Regions from separate parts of the Streptomyces sp. NEAU-W12 genome, predicted to be linked through region 2. Evidence: riboswitches for the same ligand, from Rfam matches in the RefSeq annotation. Region 2 holds a riboswitch; the other holds the start of a gene.

Region 1 (8,300 bases), on a different contig from region 2:
CCAACTCGGCATTCTGGCGGGCACGGTGGCCGCACAGGGCCCCGGCATCACACTGGTCGTCGAGGACCCGAGGGGGATGGTCGAGTCGAACATGCTGCTCGATGCGGTCCAGGAGCTGCGCGCGGCCGGCGCCGAGGCCATTCAGGTGAACGGCATACGGGTCGTGGCGGGCACCTACCTGTCGGATTCCGGTGACGGAGTGAGCGTCGACGGGAACAAGATCACTGCGCCCTATCGTTTCAAGGTCATCGGCAAGCCGCAGGACCTCGAGCCGGCGCTCAACATCCCTGGAGGAGTGGTGCAGACTCTCGAGAAGGAACAGGCCACCGCCTTGGTGGAGAGGTCGACCAAGATCGTCGTGGATGCCTTGCGACCGGCGAAGCAGCCTGGCTACGCTCGGTCGTCCTCGCAGTGAACCGGGGGTGCATGGAGGGCGACCGGCAAGAGCAGGAGGTTGCGGGGGGTCGGCGCACCGAATGGGTGGTGCGTGGTGGAAACTGTCTGGTGGTTACGGACGTTGTGAGGATGTCCGGGTCGGCCAGTGTGTTCAGTCAGGGTTCGTCCTGCCCCACGGGCGGGTCTGTTTCGGTCAAGGGGAATCGCCCGTGAAGTTGTTTGGGAAGTTGTTCGGCAAGAGCGCGCGAGAAGGCCGCGACAACGCGACTGCTCGCCATCGCGCACAGCCCGACGCGGAGACGTCGCGTCCGCTGTACCGGGATCAGCTCGGTGATCCCGGCGAGAACGTGGCGGGAGGCCAGGGCGCGTCGTCGGTTGACCCTGCGCAGTCGAGCGGCATAGGTTTCGGGCAACCGTCAACCTCAGGTACGGGTGGAGGGTTTTCCGCCCCGTACGCGTCCCAGGCCCCCGGTGGGCAGGAGGATCCGTCCATGTCGGCCTTGGTGTGTACGAGGTGCGGTAACCGCAACGCGGAGAACAGCCGATTCTGTTCGAACTGCGGCGCCCCGCTCAGGCCCGGAGTCGTCCCGGAGCGTCCCTCCGAGACGACGTCCACCATCTCCATCTCCGGTCTCGAGGCGTACGACGCCGAGGTCACCGGCCAGACGCAGGTCCCGGCGCTCTCCCCGGAGGCGCAGGCCGCCGTCGACGCGCTGCCGATGGGTTCCGCGCTCCTGGTCGTGCGCCGCGGGCCGAACTCGGGCAGCCGTTTCCTGCTGGACGGTGATTTGACCACGGCCGGCCGCCACCCGCAGAGCGACATCTTCCTGGACGACGTGACGGTTTCCCGCCGGCACGTGGAGTTCCGCCGTGGCCAGGACGGTTCCTTCACGGTGGCCGACGTGGGCAGCCTGAACGGCACGTACGTCAACCGTGAGCGGATCGACCAGGTCGGTCTGTCGAACGGCGACGAGGTGCAGATCGGCAAGTACCGGCTGGTCTTCTATGCGAGCCAGCGGGGCTACTGACCCTTCCCGGACTCCGTCCGGGGCACCCTGACCCCAGGGAAGGTCCATGCTTCACACACCGAGCGGCGGTGCCGGACACGGTACCGCCGCCGCGGAAACTGGACTGATGAGCATCGGCACGGTGCTGAACGTGCTGCGCGAGGAATTCCCCGAAGTCACCATCTCCAAGATCCGTTTCCTGGAGTCGGAGGGACTCATCGAGCCGCAGCGGAGCCCCTCGGGGTACCGCAAGTTCAGCGCCGGGGACGTGGAGCGCCTCGGCCATGTCCTGAGGATGCAGCGGGACCACTACCTGCCGCTCAAGGTGATCCGCGAGCACCTGGACGCCATGGAGCGCGGCGAGGCCGCCCCGCTTCCGGCGCTGTCCCGGCAGCGTGAGGGGGAACCCGGCCCCGAGCCGCTTGCCGACCCACCCGCCACAGCGGCCCGGATCGGGCGGGCGCAGCTGCTGGCGGCGGCCGGCGTCGACCAGCGTCAGCTCGCGGAGTGGGAGTCGTACGGGCTGCTCGCGCCGGTCGAGGACGAGGTGTACGACGCCGAGGCGGTCACCGTCGCCGGCCTCATCACCGAACTGGGGCGGTTCGGGATCGAGCCGCGGCATCTGAGAGCGATGAAGGCCGCCGCCGACCGGGAGGCCGGGCTGGTCGACCAGGTCGTCGCCCCGCTCAAGCGCCACCGCAACCCGCAGACCAGGGCGCACGCGCAGGCGCGCACGAAGGAGCTCGCCGGTCTCACGGCGAAGCTCCACGCCGCCCTGGTCGGCTCGGCGCTCGGGGTGCGGCTGCCCTGAGGGCGAGGGCGCGGAGGCCCGGATCGGCCGCCCGATCCGGGCCCGACTACCCAAACGTCCCGGGCACGGCCTAGGGTTGCTGTGTGAACGAGCTCGATGTCGTAGGTGTCCGGGTCGAAATGCCCTCGAACCAACCGATCGTGCTGCTGCGTGAAGTGGGAGGCGACCGGTACCTCCCCATTTGGATCGGACCGGGGGAGGCGACGGCCATCGCCTTCGCCCAGCAGGGCATGACTCCCGCGCGCCCGCTGACCCACGACCTCTTCAAGGACGTGCTGGAAGCCGTCGGCCAGGAGCTCACGGAAGTACGCATCACGGACCTGCGCGAAGGGGTCTTCTACGCGGAGCTGGTCTTCGCCAGCGGTGTCGAGGTGAGCGCCCGGCCGTCCGACGCCATAGCGCTGGCACTGCGCACCGGTACGCCGATCTACGGCAGCGACACGGTGCTCGACGACGCGGGGATCGCCATCCCGGACGAGCAGGAGGACGAGGTGGAGAAGTTCCGCGAGTTCCTCGACCAGATCTCGCCGGAGGATTTCGGCTCCAGCAGCCAGTGAGGGGTGCCGGTCGTTCCGCCGGAACCCCGTCCGGGACCTGGTGCGTGAGAGCCTTGCCAGGCCCGTGCGGAGGGCATTCGGCTAGCCTTTCCCCGCGGTGGGGCACGGGAAACCACTCTTAGGGTGATTATCACTCGGCGTGCCGAGTGTGGCGATCGTTGACGCACCCTTGGTGACTGCCTACCGTCGAGGAGGCAGGTCAAGGACGGAGGTCGGCGTGAGAAGCACCGGCGACGGTACGGCTGGGGGTGCCCCCGGACATGGTCTCGGGGTGAGCGGTCCGTACCCTCCCCCAGGCTCTCAGCTCCGCGCGAGCGGGGCCTATGCCCATCACGGCAGCCCGGCCGATCCTGCTCCGCAGCGACCGGCGGCCGTGCCGAGCAGCGGAGGGGCGGCGACGTCCATGGCGTCCGAGGAGATCGGCTACCGCGGCCCCACGGCCTGCGCGGCCGCCGGCATCACCTACCGGCAACTGGACTACTGGGCTCGCACGGCACTGGTCGAGCCGAGTGTGCGGCCCGCCCATGGTTCGGGGACCCAGCGGCTGTACAGCTTTCGGGACGTTGTCGTCCTGAAGATCGTCAAGCGGTTCCTGGACACCGGTGTCTCGCTGCAGAACATCCGGACCACCGTCCGGCACCTGCGGGAGGGGGGCTTCCACGACCTGGAGCGCATGACGCTGATGAGTGACGGCGCCACGGTCTACGAATGCTCCACGCCCGACGAGGTCCATGCCCTGCTCCAGGGCGGCCAGGGAATCTTCGGGATCGCCGTGGGTGTGGTGTGGCGGGACGTCGAGAGCGCGCTGTCACAGCTGCACGGGGAGCGCGTCGACACCGGAGAGACCCTGATCGGCCCCAATCCGGCGGACGAGCTGGCAAGACGGCGCAACCGCGCCGTATGAACCGCCGCGTCGCACGGGTGGCCGGCCCCGCCGGGCTGCCCGGGCGGTGGGGACGGCCGGCGGCGCGGGGTGGGGCGTTGTCAGTGGAGTAGGGCAGCATCGGAGATGTGAGATCCGCGCCCACCGTCCTGCACCTCGACATGGACGCCTTCTTCGCCTCGGTGGAGCAGGCGTCCAAGCCGAGCCTGCGTGGGAAGGCCGTGGTCGTGGGCGGGCTCGGGCCGCGCGGTGTGGTCGCCACCGCCTCGTACGAGGCCCGGATCTTCGGTGTCCATTCCGCACTGCCCATGGCACAGGCGCGGCGGCTCGCGCCGAACGCGGCGTATCTGGTGCCCCGCTTCGCGTTCTACCGGTCGATCAGCGACCAGGTGATGGCACTGCTGCGGGCGCTGTCACCGTTGGTGGAGCCGCTGAGCCTCGACGAGGCGTTCGTGGATCTGGAAGCCGGCGGGGCGGCCTGGGACGAGCGGTCCGCGCGCCTCGCCGGGGCGAGGCTGCGCGCGGACATCCGGGCGGTCACGGGACTCACCGGATCGGTGGGGCTGGCGGCCTCCAAGATGTTGGCGAAGATCGCCTCGGAGCAGGCCAAGCCGGACGGCCTGGTGCTGATCGAGCCGGGGACCGAGCGGGCCCTGCTGGCGCCGCTGCCGGTCCGGACTCTGCCGGGTGTCGGGCCGGCCACCGGTGACCACCTGCGGCGTGCCGGGATCCACACGGTCGGGGAACTCGCCGAGGCGGGGGAGGACGAGCTGGTACGCCTGCTCGGCAAGGCACACGGACACGCCCTGCACGCCATGTCCCTGGCGCGGGACGAGCGATCCGTGGTGGCCGAGCGGGAGACGAAGTCGGTCTCGGTCGAGGACACCTACGACGTGGACATCCACGACCGGGTGAGGGTCGGGGTGGAGGTGCGGCGCCTCGCCGACCGCTGTGTGCGCCGACTGAGGGCGGCGGGACTGTCGGGCCGGACCATCGTGCTGAAGGTGCGCCGGTACGACTTCTCGACGCTCACCCGCTCCGAGACCCTGCGAGGGCCCACGGACGATCCCGCGGTGGTGCGCGAGGCCGCGGCGCGGCTGCTGGACTCGGTCGACACGACGGGCGGCGTGCGACTGCTGGGTGTCGGGGTCAGCGGGCTCGCGGACTACACGCAGGAGGACCTGTTCGCGCAGGCGGCGGGGGAGCGGGAGAAGGAGGTGCCGGACGAGGCGGCGAAGGAGGCCGCCTCCTCGGAGGAACAGCAGCGGGCGGACGCCGAGCGGCGCTGGCCGGCCGGGCACGACGTACGGCACAGTGAGTACGGCCATGGGTGGGTCCAGGGCAGCGGCCTGGGGCGGGTCACCGTGCGGTTCGAGACCCCCGGGTCGACGCCGGGGCGGGTGCGGACCTTCCGGACCGGGGACCCGGCCCTGCAGCCCGCGGATCCGCTGCCGTTGGTGGAGCGGAGATCCGGGGCCGGCAGGGAGAACGCGGACGGCCCGAGCGGCAAAGACGGTCGGGACGGTGAGGGCAGCCAGGGCGGCCGGGAGGCCCGGGGCAGCCAAGAGGCAGCGGCTGGTGCGACGGCGACGGCGGGTGCCTCGGATCCAGGGCCCGCGGGAGGGTAGGCCACAGGACTGGCTGCCCCGGACGTGGAACGGGGACGAGGAACGTGCGGGCCGTGCCCCGCAGAGACCGGACGGCGGTACAGCGACGGCACGCGGGGGCCTGGGCGTCAGGCGGAGTCGTCGCTGCCGGCGAGTTTGCCGAAGTCGTGGTCCGGGAGTGGGGGAGGGGCGGCGATGTCCAGGCCGTAGTGGTGGTAGAGCTGGAGTTCCTGCTCCGGGGAGAGATGGCGGCCCACGCCGAAGTCGGGGGCGTCCTTGATCAGGGAGCGTTCGAAGGGGATGTGGAGGACGCCGTCGATCAGTTCGCTCGGCTCCAGAGGAACGAAGGCGTCCCTGCTGAACAGGCCGGTGCGTATCGCCGCCCACTCCGGCACTCCGGTGGCGTCGTCGAGATAGACCTCGTCGATCGTGCCGATCCGGGTGCCGTTGCGGTCGAATGCCTTGCGGCCGATCAGGTTGCGCGGATCGATGTCGGTCTGCACGGGCCCTCCACTGGTCGCAATTGCGCACACCACTCGTCAGCACTACAAAACGGCACAATCGGTCCGGCGGCCACTCGAACGTCCGGGTCTTGCCCTCGCTGGTACGCTGGCAGCGGCTGCTGACCCCGTGCGGGAGAGTCCTCCAGGAACCATCGGAGGGCGCCGAAGGAGCAAATCCTCCCCGGAATCTCTCAGGCCCACGTACCGCATGGACGAGGTCACTCTGGAAAGCAGAGCGGGTGTCCACGGCTTCCGCTCTCACCGACGGTGAAAGCCGGCCGCCCGGGCGGCCGGTGAAGCTCTCAGGTTGAGATGACAGAGGGGGAGGCCGTCCGGGCACCCGTCATGGTGCCCCTCGAAGGTCGTCAGACCAGGAGGCCTCCACACATGACCGTCCATCGCATTTCCCTCTCCGAACTCGAACAGGGAACGCCCTTCGAGCAGCGTCACATCGGCCCCGACCACGAGGCCCGCGCCAAGATGCTCGCGCAGGTCGGCTACGGCTCGCTCGACGAGCTGACGGCCGCCGCGGTCCCGGATGTGATCAAGAACGCTGACGCGCTGGACCTGCCGGGCGCCCGGACCGAGCCCGAAACGCTGGCCGAACTGCGATCGCTGGCCGACCGCAACGAGGTGCTCGGCTCCATGATCGGGCTGGGGTACTACGGGACCTTCACGCCGCCCGTCATCCTTCGGAACGTGATGGAGAACCCCGCCTGGTACACGGCGTACACGCCGTACCAGCCGGAGATCTCGCAGGGACGGCTCGAGGCGCTGCTGAACTTCCAGACCATGGTCGCCGAACTCACCGGCCTGCCGACCTCCGGTGCCTCCCTGCTCGACGAGGGCACCGCGGCCGCCGAGGCGATGGCGTTGTCGCGCCGCATGGGCAAGAACAAGAACGGCCTGTTCCTGGTGGACGCGGACGCGCTGCCGCAGACCGTCGCCGTCATCGGGACCCGGGCCGAGCCGGCCGGCGTCGAGGTCGTTGTCGCCGACCTGAGCGAGGGCATCCCCGCCGAGGTGGCCGGGCGCGAGATCAACGGCGTGCTGATCCAGTACCCGGGCGCCTCCGGTGCCGTACGCGACATCAAGCCGGTGATCGACCAGGCGCACGAGCTGGGCGCGCTCGTCACCGTGGCCGCCGACCTGCTCGCCCTCACGCTGCTGACGTCCCCCGGCGAACTCGGCGCGGACATCGCGGTCGGCACGACGCAGCGCTTCGGAGTGCCGATGGGCTTCGGCGGACCGCACGCCGGATACATGGCCGTACAGGAGAAGATGGCGCGCAGTCTGCCCGGCCGCCTCGTCGGCGTCTCCGTCGACGCGGACGGACACAAGGCCTACCGGCTCGCCCTCCAGACCCGTGAACAGCACATCCGCCGTGAGAAGGCCACCAGCAACATCTGTACCGCCCAGGTGCTGCTCGCCGTCATGGCCGGCATGTACGCCGTGTACCACGGTCCCGAGGGACTGCGGACCATCGCGTGGCGCACCCACCGCTACGCGACGGTCCTCGCCGGAGGACTGCGGGCCGGCGGCGTGGAGATCGTTCACGGCGCCTACTTCGACACGCTGACCGTACGGGTCCCCGGGCGGGCCGCCGAGGTCGTGGCCGCCGCCCGGGACAACGGGGTCAACCTGCGCCTCGTCGACGCCGACCTCGTCTCGATCGCCTGCGACGAGACCACCACGCGCGACCGGCTCGCCGCCGTGTGGAGCGCCTTCGGTGTCGAGGGTGACGTCGAGTCCCTGGACGCGGCCGCGCGCAACACCCTCCCGGACGCCCTGCTGCGCACCGACGAGTACCTGGCGCACCCCGTCTTCCACCAGCACCGCTCCGAGACCGCGATGCTGCGTTACCTGCGCAGGCTCGCCGACCGCGACTACGCGCTGGACCGCGGCATGATCCCGCTGGGCTCCTGCACCATGAAGCTCAACGCGACCGCGGAGATGGAGCCCGTCACCTGGCCCGAGTTCGGGCAGTTGCACCCCTTCGCTCCGGCCGGGCAGGCCCGGGGCTACCTCACCCTCATCCACGAGCTGGAGGACCGGCTCGCGGAGGTCACCGGCTACGACAGGGTGAGCCTCCAGCCCAACGCGGGCTCCCAGGGCGAACTGGCGGGGCTGCTCGCGGTACGCGGCTACCACCGGGCCAACGGCGACGAGCAGCGCACCGTCTGTCTCATCCCGTCCTCCGCCCACGGAACCAACGCCGCCAGTGCCGTCATGGCCGGCATGAAGGTCGTCGTCGTGAGGACCGCCGAGGACGGCGAGATCGACGTCGAGGACCTGCGCGCGAAGATCGAGCGGTACCGCGACGAGCTGTCGGTGCTGATGATCACCTACCCCTCCACGCACGGTGTGTTCGAGGAACATGTCGCCGACATCTGCGCGGCCGTGCACGAGGCCGGCGGCCAGGTGTACGTGGACGGCGCGAACCTCAACGCGCTGGTCGGGCTGGCCAAGCCCGGACACTTCGGCGGGGACGTCTCGCACCTGAACCTGCACAAGACCTTCTGCATCCCGCACGGCG
Region 2 (8,300 bases):
CAGTGATGTCGAGCCAGCCACCGCGCTTGCGGGCGGCGATGTAGCCGAGGGGAATCCCGACCGCCACGGCGATGATCATGGCGAGCAGGGACAGTTCCACCGTCGCCGGGAACCTCAGTGTGAACTCCTCCCACACGGGCTGTCCGGTCTGGACGGAGGTACCCAGATCGCCCTGGAGGAGACGCTTGATGAAGCGCCAGTACTGGACATAGACGGGCTGGTCCAGTCCGAGTGCGCGGTTGATGCGCACCACCTCGGCCTCGGTGGCCTTTTCCCCCAGGATCGCTGAGGCGGGTCCGCCGGGCAGCCGGTCGAGCCACAGGAAGAGCAGAACCGACAGGCCGAGCAGCGTGGGTATGAGCTGGAGCAGTCTTCGTACGACGAGACGCAGCACCCCGCATGCCCCTTTCTTACGTGATGTGTGACATGAACGGACCCGCCCGGCCGCCGAGTTGCGACGGCCGGGCGGACCCAGTGTGCTTGGGTGGTTACTACTCGCCTACTTGAACGAGGTCTCGGCGAAGATCTCCTGCGTCAGCGGGGAGACGTTCGGCGGGTTCACGTTCTTGGCGAAGGCGATGGCCGGCGGGGAGGACGAGACCGGGACACCGGGGAGGTAGTCCATGATGACCTCGTTGGCCTTCTTGTACGCGGCCACGCGCTCGTCGTGGTTGCCGAGGGTCGAGCCCTCGTTCACGGCCTCGAAGACCTTCTTGTTCTTGAAGCCCCACTGCTTGTCGTACCCGGCGAACCAGGTGCCGATGAAGTTGAAGCCGTCGTTGAAGTCACCGGTCCAGCCGAGCATGTGCAGGTCGCAGGAGCCCGACTCGGTGGCGTCCAGGTAGTCCGGGGCCCACTTCATCGCCTTCGGCGTGACGGTGATGCCGGACTTCTCCAGGTCGGCCTTCATCAGCTCGAACAGGTCCTGCGGGGCAGGCATGTACGGGCGGGTGACCTCGGTCGGGTAGCAGAAGTCGACCTTCAGCTTCTCCTGGCCGGCCTTCTTGAGGAGCTTCTTGGCCTCGGCGGTGTCGTACGGGTACTGCTCGACGTCCTTGGAGTAGCCCTCGACCGTTTCGGGCATGAACTGGTCGGCGACCTTGCCGCCCTCGGGCAGCTGGGTCTTGACCAGGTTCTCCCGGTCGATCGACTGCGCGATGGCCTGGCGGACTTCCTTCTTCTTCAGCGCGGGGTTGGCCTCCTGGCTCATGCCCACGTAGAAGAGGTTGAAGACGCCACGGGTCGGGACGACGTAGCCCTGGTCCTCGAGGGTCTTGACGTCGGCCGGCGCGACGAGGTCGTAGCCGTCGATGTCACCGGCCTGGAGCGCCTGGCGGCGGCCCTCTTCGGTGTCGATGGTGCGGAAGACCAGGTTCTTGATCTTGGCCTTGTCGCCCCAGTAGCCGTCGAAGCGCTCAAGGGAGACTTCCTTGTTGCCCTTGTTCCACTTCGTGATCTTGTACGGGCCGGTACCGGCGACCGTGCCGGCCTCCTGGCTGTACTTGGGGTACGTGATGGCGTCGCCCTTGGCGGAGGCGTCCTGCTTCTTGTACGCCTCGAGCGCCTTCGGCGAGTGGATCGCCAGGGCCTGGAGGGAGAAGCCGCCGGGGAGGTTGGCGGAGGGCTCCTTGACCTCGATGACGGCGGTGTTCTCGTCCTTCGCGGTGCAGGACTTGTAGTTCGCCTCGGGCGTTTCCTTGTCCTCGTTCTTCGCGAAGCCGCCCATGATGGACTGCCAGTAGTACGAGACCGCGCTGGACTGGTAGGTGCCCGTCCAGTTGAACCAGTGGTCGTAGTTGGCGCAGACGGCCTCGGCGTTGAACGCCTCGCCGTCGTGGAACTTCACGCCCTTGCGGAGGTCGAAGGTCCAGACGGTGCCCTTGTCGTTGCTCGACCACTTCTCGGCGAGGCCGCCGACGAGCTCGCTGCCGCCCGACTCGTGCTCCAGAAGCGCCTCGAAGGCCTGCCGCGTCACGCGGAAGGTTTCACCGTCGCTCGCCAGGGCAGGATCGAGGGAGCCCGGGTCACCGGCGCCGGCGAAGACGAAGGTGTCCTTCTCGCCGCCGCTCTCGTTGTCACTGTCCCGTTCGCTGGAGCAGCCCGTGGCGATCAGACCGACCGCCACCGCGGCCGTGATCGCCCGAGCGGCTCGGGACTTGGGTATGCGCATATTGGGGCCACTCCGGGTCCGCTATGTGGATGCATCTTGACCGGCCGAACACTACAGACGTTCACAGCGAGTCGAGAACAGTCCGGATAGCGGTGATACCTAGCTGAGATCTGAACAGTTGACATAAGGGACGCTTCAGGCGCCCTCCCGTCACGAATTAACCGTCCGGACACATCTGACAGCTCGTCAGCACCCTCGAAAAAAGCGCCAGGCGGCGTGAAGAACGGGTGAAACCGCAGGTGACAGGCGGTTGACCGGTCATAGCTGAGTGCACATGGCCGAAAATCTGACGTGAAATCAGCCCTCGGGGGCGGGGCGGCCGTCCCTCGCCCGCGGGCGCGTCCATTCCGTGGACGCCGTCACGCTGAGTCAACACGAGGGTGTGCGGCCGGGCCCTTCCGGACCTGCCCCTCCCGCATACGCCCCGGTCAGCCCTGGTGCGCGGGCGGGTAGCCGGAACCCGCGGCGGGGGGCGCCGCGGCGCCGTGCGCCTCGCGGTCGTAGAACGGGCGGGCGTGGGCGCGCAGCCACATCGCGACCGGGTCGTGCTCGTCGGACATCGCGACGGTCGACACCGGGAGCCCGTCCGGGACCGCGCCGAGGGACTGGCGCATCATCGCGCGCACCGCGTCCACGGCCGGCGGCGACGTGTCGTACACGTCCAGGCCGACGGCGAGGTACGGGGCGCCGAGCGACGGCTGCACCCAGGCGCGGCGCAGCGAGCGGACGGCGGGGGTGCGGTGCGCGTTCTGCGCGAGCAGGGCGTAGAACTGCGGGATCTCGATGGCGGGTTCGGACAGCCGCAGGGGCCCGGCGGGCTGACGGTCCAGCCCGGTGGCGAGCCGGCGCAGATCGAGCCAGGGGATGCCGAGGCCGCCGCCGGGGGCGTGCGGGTTGAGCCAGAGTCCGTAGCGGTCGGGGTAGAGGGCGCGGGCCGCCTCGAGGCCGTCGACGACCTCGTAGGACCGGTTCCAGCCGCTGGCGGACAGCTCCTGGGCGGAGGTCACGCAGGGCGCGTAGCCGAAGCCGTCGACCTCCATGTTCCCGTACTGGGCGTCCGGGGAGCCGGCCTGGCCGTGCCACAGCAGCATCCAGACGTGACCGGAGGAGGGAGTCGCGAGCGCGCGCAGCAACGCCTCATAGGCGTCGTAACGCCCGGGTGTCACCTGGCGCAGCATGTGCTCGACCTGCCCGGCCGCCGCGGTGCCAGCGCTCACTTTGTATCGCCCCTCCGTACCGCCCGTACAACACCCTCGCCCGAGCCAATGAACCTAGCTTAAGCGCCTGACGGCGCCGGGGAGCTCCGCCGGTGCGCGACAGCTCCCCGGCAACGCCGCGGCGTCCCTCAGCGCTGCCACTGGTAGAAGGGGCGGAGGCGGTCGCGCATCCACTGGCCGACCGGGTCCTGGGCCACGTCCAGGAGGACGAGGTTGACGGGCCACCTCACCGGCTCGCGGCCCAGGGCACGGCCCAGCGCGTCCATCGGCGCGGCCCGCAGGTCGCCCTCCGTCCGGGACAGTTCGGCGAGGGCCAGCTCGACGCCGACGAACAGGACCGGGTCGGCCGTCTCGATCTCGGCGAGGCAGCGGCGGGCGGTGGTGACGAGGCCGAGAGCCTCGAACTCCGCGGAGGCGGCGGCGAGGAAGTCCACCGGGTCGTCCTGCCAGTCGGGTTCGAACAGCTTGACCCGGCCGCCGCTCGCGGGGCCGTCCAGCGGGCCGCGTCCGGCGCGGCACAGGGCGGCGACGGCGGGGGGCGGCAGCGGGACACCGACCACTCCCCCGGGGTTCACGGCGATCCCGGCCTGCGGCGGCAGACCGCGCGCGAACTCCACCGCGGGCGCGACGGTGAACGACATGTGGGTGCCGACGACCTGACGGAACTGCTCCTCGGAACTGAAGACCGGTACGTACGCCTGGCCGTCGATCTCCGTCGTGGGCAGGTCCAGCGGGCCGCTGTCCGGTCCGCCGCCGTTGGGCAGCGGTATCCACAGGTGGCTGCGGCCCAGCACCTCGATGATCCGGCCGTCGGCCGAGGGGACGCCGAGGGCGGCGGAGAGCGCCTCCTCCAGCTCGTTGCCGGGCCATCCGCCGTGCGGGTGGGGGTGAGTCCGTGCCGGGAAGTCCGCGGAGAAGCCCGCCGGGAAGTCCATCTGCCTACCGCCTGCCTGAAACCACTGCTGTGGCTGGAAAGGCTAACCGCTGCCGCGCCCCGGCGTGCGGCCCGGCCACCGGCCGGCCGCCCGGGAGGCCGCCGGCCCGTGATCAGTCCGTGAACTCGATGTGGTGCAGCGCGTCCGCCGCGTCGCGGTCGGCCAGGACCGCCGAGCCGCAGCCCGCGGGCAGGTCGCCGCGCACCACGGACGTCAGCAGCCGGTCGAGGGCGGTGCGGTGGCGCCGGAAGGCGTACCGGGAGACCCCGCGGCCGCGCTCGCGCTGACCGTCCAGGGCCTGCTCCGGGGGGACGTCGAGCAGCAGCAGATGCAGGACCGCGCCCCGGCGGCGGGCCTCGCGGGCCAGCCAGCGGCGCACCCAGGCCTGCGTGCCGCAGTCGTGGACGACGACGCCCTCGCCGGTGCGCAGGGCGCGCCGCAGTCCGGCGTAGTGGGCGAGGCGGACCAGGGGCCGGTACACCGCGTACGGCAGGAGGCGCGGCGTGCCGCGGTCCCAGCGGTCCCGGGTGTCCTGCGAGTCGATGCGGGTGCCGCGCGCCGCGCGCCGCATGAGGGTGGACTTGCCGCTGCCGGGCAGTCCGGTGACCACGACGAGGTCGCGGGGGCCGAAGAACAGGGCGTGCGGGCTGCGGCCGGCGCGTCCGCGCAGGTCGCGGACGACCGGCGCGGGCAGACTGGCGCAGGCGTCCCGGGCCGAGGGGGTCTGCTGCTCGGGCAGCGTGACGCCCGTGGTGGCGGCGTACGCCGTGGCCTTGTTCACCGTAAGTCCTCCCCCTGGGGGCGGCCCGGCCCTGTGACCAGGTACCGGACCGTCTCCCCGCCGAGTGTAAAGAGACGGTAACGCCGAGGCTTCCGGATTCCTTCCCTTTCCCGGTACAGACCTGTCACAGCCGTCCGTGAACACCCGGGCACCCTGCGCTTCCTCCCAGAAGGGTCCCCCTGCCGCGGCCCGGCGATGCGTGCAATGATGTGCGCGCCAACTGCATACCGGCCGTTCGAATCCGCGCGGGAGAGTCTCCGGCACCGTTGCCGCCGGGGCGCCGAAGGAGCAAGTCCCTCCCTTGAATCTCTCAGGCACCGTTACCGCGTGGGCGAGGCACATCTGAAAAGCGGGCCGCCGCGCGTGTTTCCGGCGGCCCCACCCAAGGTGCAAACCGTGGTCGCCCCCTGCGCGGGCGGTCATGGCGAACCTCTCAGGTTCCGATGACAGATGGGGAGGAACGACCTCGCCCGTCCTGCCCTGGGAGACCGACCGATGAGCAGTACCGAACCCCGCCGGACCGCACTGGACGCCCTGCACCGTTCGCTCGGCGCCACGATGACCGATTTCGCCGGCTGGGACATGCCCCTGCGCTACGGCTCCGAACGCGACGAGCACAACGCCGTGCGCACGAGGGCCGGCCTCTTCGACCTCTCCCACATGGGCGAGATCACCGTCACCGGTCCGCAGGCGACGCAGCTCCTGGACCACGCGCTGGTCGGCAACATCGGGACCGTCAAGCCCGGCCGCGCCCGCTACACCATGATCTGCCGCGAGGACGGCGGCATCCTGGACGACCTGATCGTCTACCGGCTCGAGGACACCGGGGCCGGATCCCCTCACTACATGGTGGTCGCGAACGCCTCCAACGCCCAGGTGGTGCTGGACGCGCTGGTGGAGCGGTCGGCCGGCTTCGACGCCGAAGTGCGTGACGACCGCGACGCGTACGCGCTGCTCGCGGTGCAGGGCCCCGAGTCCCCCGGCATCCTGCAGTCCCTGACCGACGCCGACCTCGACGGCCTGAAGTACTACGCCGGGCTGCCCGGGACGGTCGCGGGCGTCCCCGCGCTGATCGCCCGTACCGGCTACACCGGCGAGGACGGCTTCGAGCTGTTCGTGAAGCCGGAGCACGCGGTCGGGCTGTGGCAGGCGCTGACCGGGGCCGGCGAGGGCGCCGGGCTGGTCCCGTGCGGGCTGTCCTGCCGGGACACGCTGCGCCTGGAGGCGGGCATGCCGCTGTACGGCAACGAGCTGAGCACCTCCCTGACGCCGTTCGACGCCGGGTTCGGCCGGGTGGTGAAGTTCGAGAAGGAGGGCGACTTCGTGGGCCGCGCCGCCCTGGCCGAGGCCGCCGCCCGCGCCGAGCGGACCCCGCCCCGCGCCCTGGTCGGCCTGGTCGCCGAGGGCCGCCGGGTGCCGCGCGCCGGGTACGCGGTGGTCGCCGGCGGCGAGGTGATCGGCGAGGTCACCTCCGGCGCGCCCTCCCCGACGCTGGGCCGGCCGATCGCGATGGCGTACGTCGACGTGGCGCACGCGGCGCCGGGCACGGAGGGCGTCGGCGTGGACGTCCGCGGCAGCCACGAGCCGTACGAGGTCGTGGCGCTGCCGTTCTACAAGCGGCAGAAGTGACACCGTCGTAGACGGCCCCGGCGCGGCCTTCCGGGCTTTCGCACGTCGGGGTACGGCGGTGCACGGTGCCGTACGACGGCGCAGGTTGGCGTAGTTTCCGACTCATCAAGCACATCCCCCGCTTACAGGAGAACCCAGACCATGAGCAATCCCCAGCAGCTGCGTTACAGCAAGGAGCACGAGTGGCTGTCGGCCGCCGAGGACGGTGTGTCGACGGTCGGCATCACCGAGCACGCGGCCAACGCGCTCGGCGACGTCGTGTTCGTCCAGCTTCCCGAGGTCGGTGACACCGTGACCGCGGGCGAGACCTGCGGCGAACTGGAGTCGACCAAGTCGGTCAGCGACCTGTACTGCCCGGTCACCGGCGAGGTCACCGAGATCAACGAGGACGTGGTGAACGACCCGTCGCTGGTGAACTCGGCCCCCTTCGAGGGCGGCTGGCTGTTCAGGGTGCGGACCGGCGAGGAGCCGGCCGACCTGCTCTCCGCCGCCGAGTACGACGCCTTCATCCAGGGCTGAGGAGGCCGTAGCCGCATGTCGCTTCTGAACACCCCGCTGCACGAGCTCGACCCCGACGTCGCCGCCGCGGTCGACGCCGAGCTGCACCGCCAGCAGTCCACCCTCGAGATGATCGCCTCGGAGAACTTCGCCCCGGTCGCGGTCATGGAGGCCCAGGGCACGGTTCTCACCAACAAGTACGCCGAGGGCTACCCCGGCCGCCGCTACTACGGCGGCTGCGAGCACGTCGACGTGATCGAGCAGATCGCCATCGACCGGGTCAAGGAGCTGTTCGGCGCCGAGCACGCCAACGTGCAGCCGCACTCGGGCGCGCAGGCCAACGCTGCCGCCATGTTCGCACTGCTCAAGCCCGGTGACACGATCATGGGCCTGAACCTCGCGCACGGCGGGCACCTGACCCACGGCATGAAGATCAACTTCTCGGGCAAGCTCTACGACGTCGTCGCCTACCACGTCGGCGACGACGGCCGGGTCGACATGGCCGAGGTCGAGCGGCTGGCCAAGGAGAGCAGGCCGAAGCTGATCGTCGCCGGCTGGTCGGCGTACCCGCGGCAGCTGGACTTCGCCGAGTTCCGCCGGATCGCGGACGAGGTCGGCGCGTACCTGATGGTCGACATGGCGCACTTCGCCGGTCTGGTCGCGGCGGGCCTGCACCCGAACCCGGTCCCGCACGCCCACGTCGTCACCACGACCACGCACAAGACGCTCGGCGGCCCGCGCGGCGGCGTGATCCTCTCCACCGCCGAACTGGCCAAGAAGATCAACTCCGCGGTCTTCCCCGGCCAGCAGGGCGGACCGCTGGAGCACGTGGTCGCGGCCAAGGCGGTCGCCTTCAAGGTCGCGGCGTCCGAGGAGTTCAAAGACCGCCAGCGCCGCACCCTGGAGGGCGCCCGCATCCTGGCCGAGCGCCTGGTCGGGGACGACGTCAGGGCGGTGGGCGTGGACGTGCTGTCCGGCGGTACGGACGTGCACCTGGTCCTGGTCGACCTGCGCGACTCCGAGCTGGACGGGCAGCAGGCCGAGGACCGGCTCCACGAGGTCGGCATCAC

What was found. Region 2 has a riboswitch for glycine ahead of gcvT (glycine cleavage system aminomethyltransferase GcvT). Riboswitches for the same ligand answer to the same signal wherever they lie in the genome.
Region 1: another riboswitch for glycine. It lies ahead of gcvP (aminomethyl-transferring glycine dehydrogenase); the one in region 2 lies ahead of gcvT (glycine cleavage system aminomethyltransferase GcvT).

What each region holds. Positions count from the first base shown of each region.
Region 1 is NZ_JAPJDM010000010.1:263,297-271,596, reverse strand. It holds gene ORI94_RS15350 (DUF881 domain-containing protein) at 1-415, shown strand, start outside; gene ORI94_RS15345 (FHA domain-containing protein) at 477-1,424, shown strand; gene ORI94_RS15340 (MerR family transcriptional regulator) at 1,471-2,214, shown strand; gene ORI94_RS15335 (bifunctional nuclease family protein) at 2,298-2,771, shown strand; gene ORI94_RS15330 (MerR family transcriptional regulator) at 2,989-3,675, shown strand; gene ORI94_RS15325 (DNA polymerase IV) at 3,783-5,282, shown strand; gene ORI94_RS15320 (PRC-barrel domain-containing protein) at 5,390-5,764, opposite strand; glycine riboswitch at 5,885-5,981, shown strand; gene gcvP (aminomethyl-transferring glycine dehydrogenase) at 6,152-8,300, shown strand, end outside.
Region 2 is NZ_JAPJDM010000006.1:72,016-80,315, reverse strand. It holds gene ORI94_RS09345 (ABC transporter permease) at 1-394, opposite strand, end outside; gene ORI94_RS09340 (ABC transporter substrate-binding protein) at 500-2,170, opposite strand; gene ORI94_RS09335 (enhanced serine sensitivity protein SseB C-terminal domain-containing protein) at 2,599-3,387, opposite strand; gene ORI94_RS09330 (enhanced serine sensitivity protein SseB) at 3,516-4,322, opposite strand; gene ORI94_RS09325 (AAA family ATPase) at 4,435-5,103, opposite strand; glycine riboswitch at 5,340-5,439, shown strand; gene gcvT (glycine cleavage system aminomethyltransferase GcvT) at 5,599-6,732, shown strand; gene gcvH (glycine cleavage system protein GcvH) at 6,874-7,251, shown strand; gene glyA (serine hydroxymethyltransferase) at 7,267-8,300, shown strand, end outside.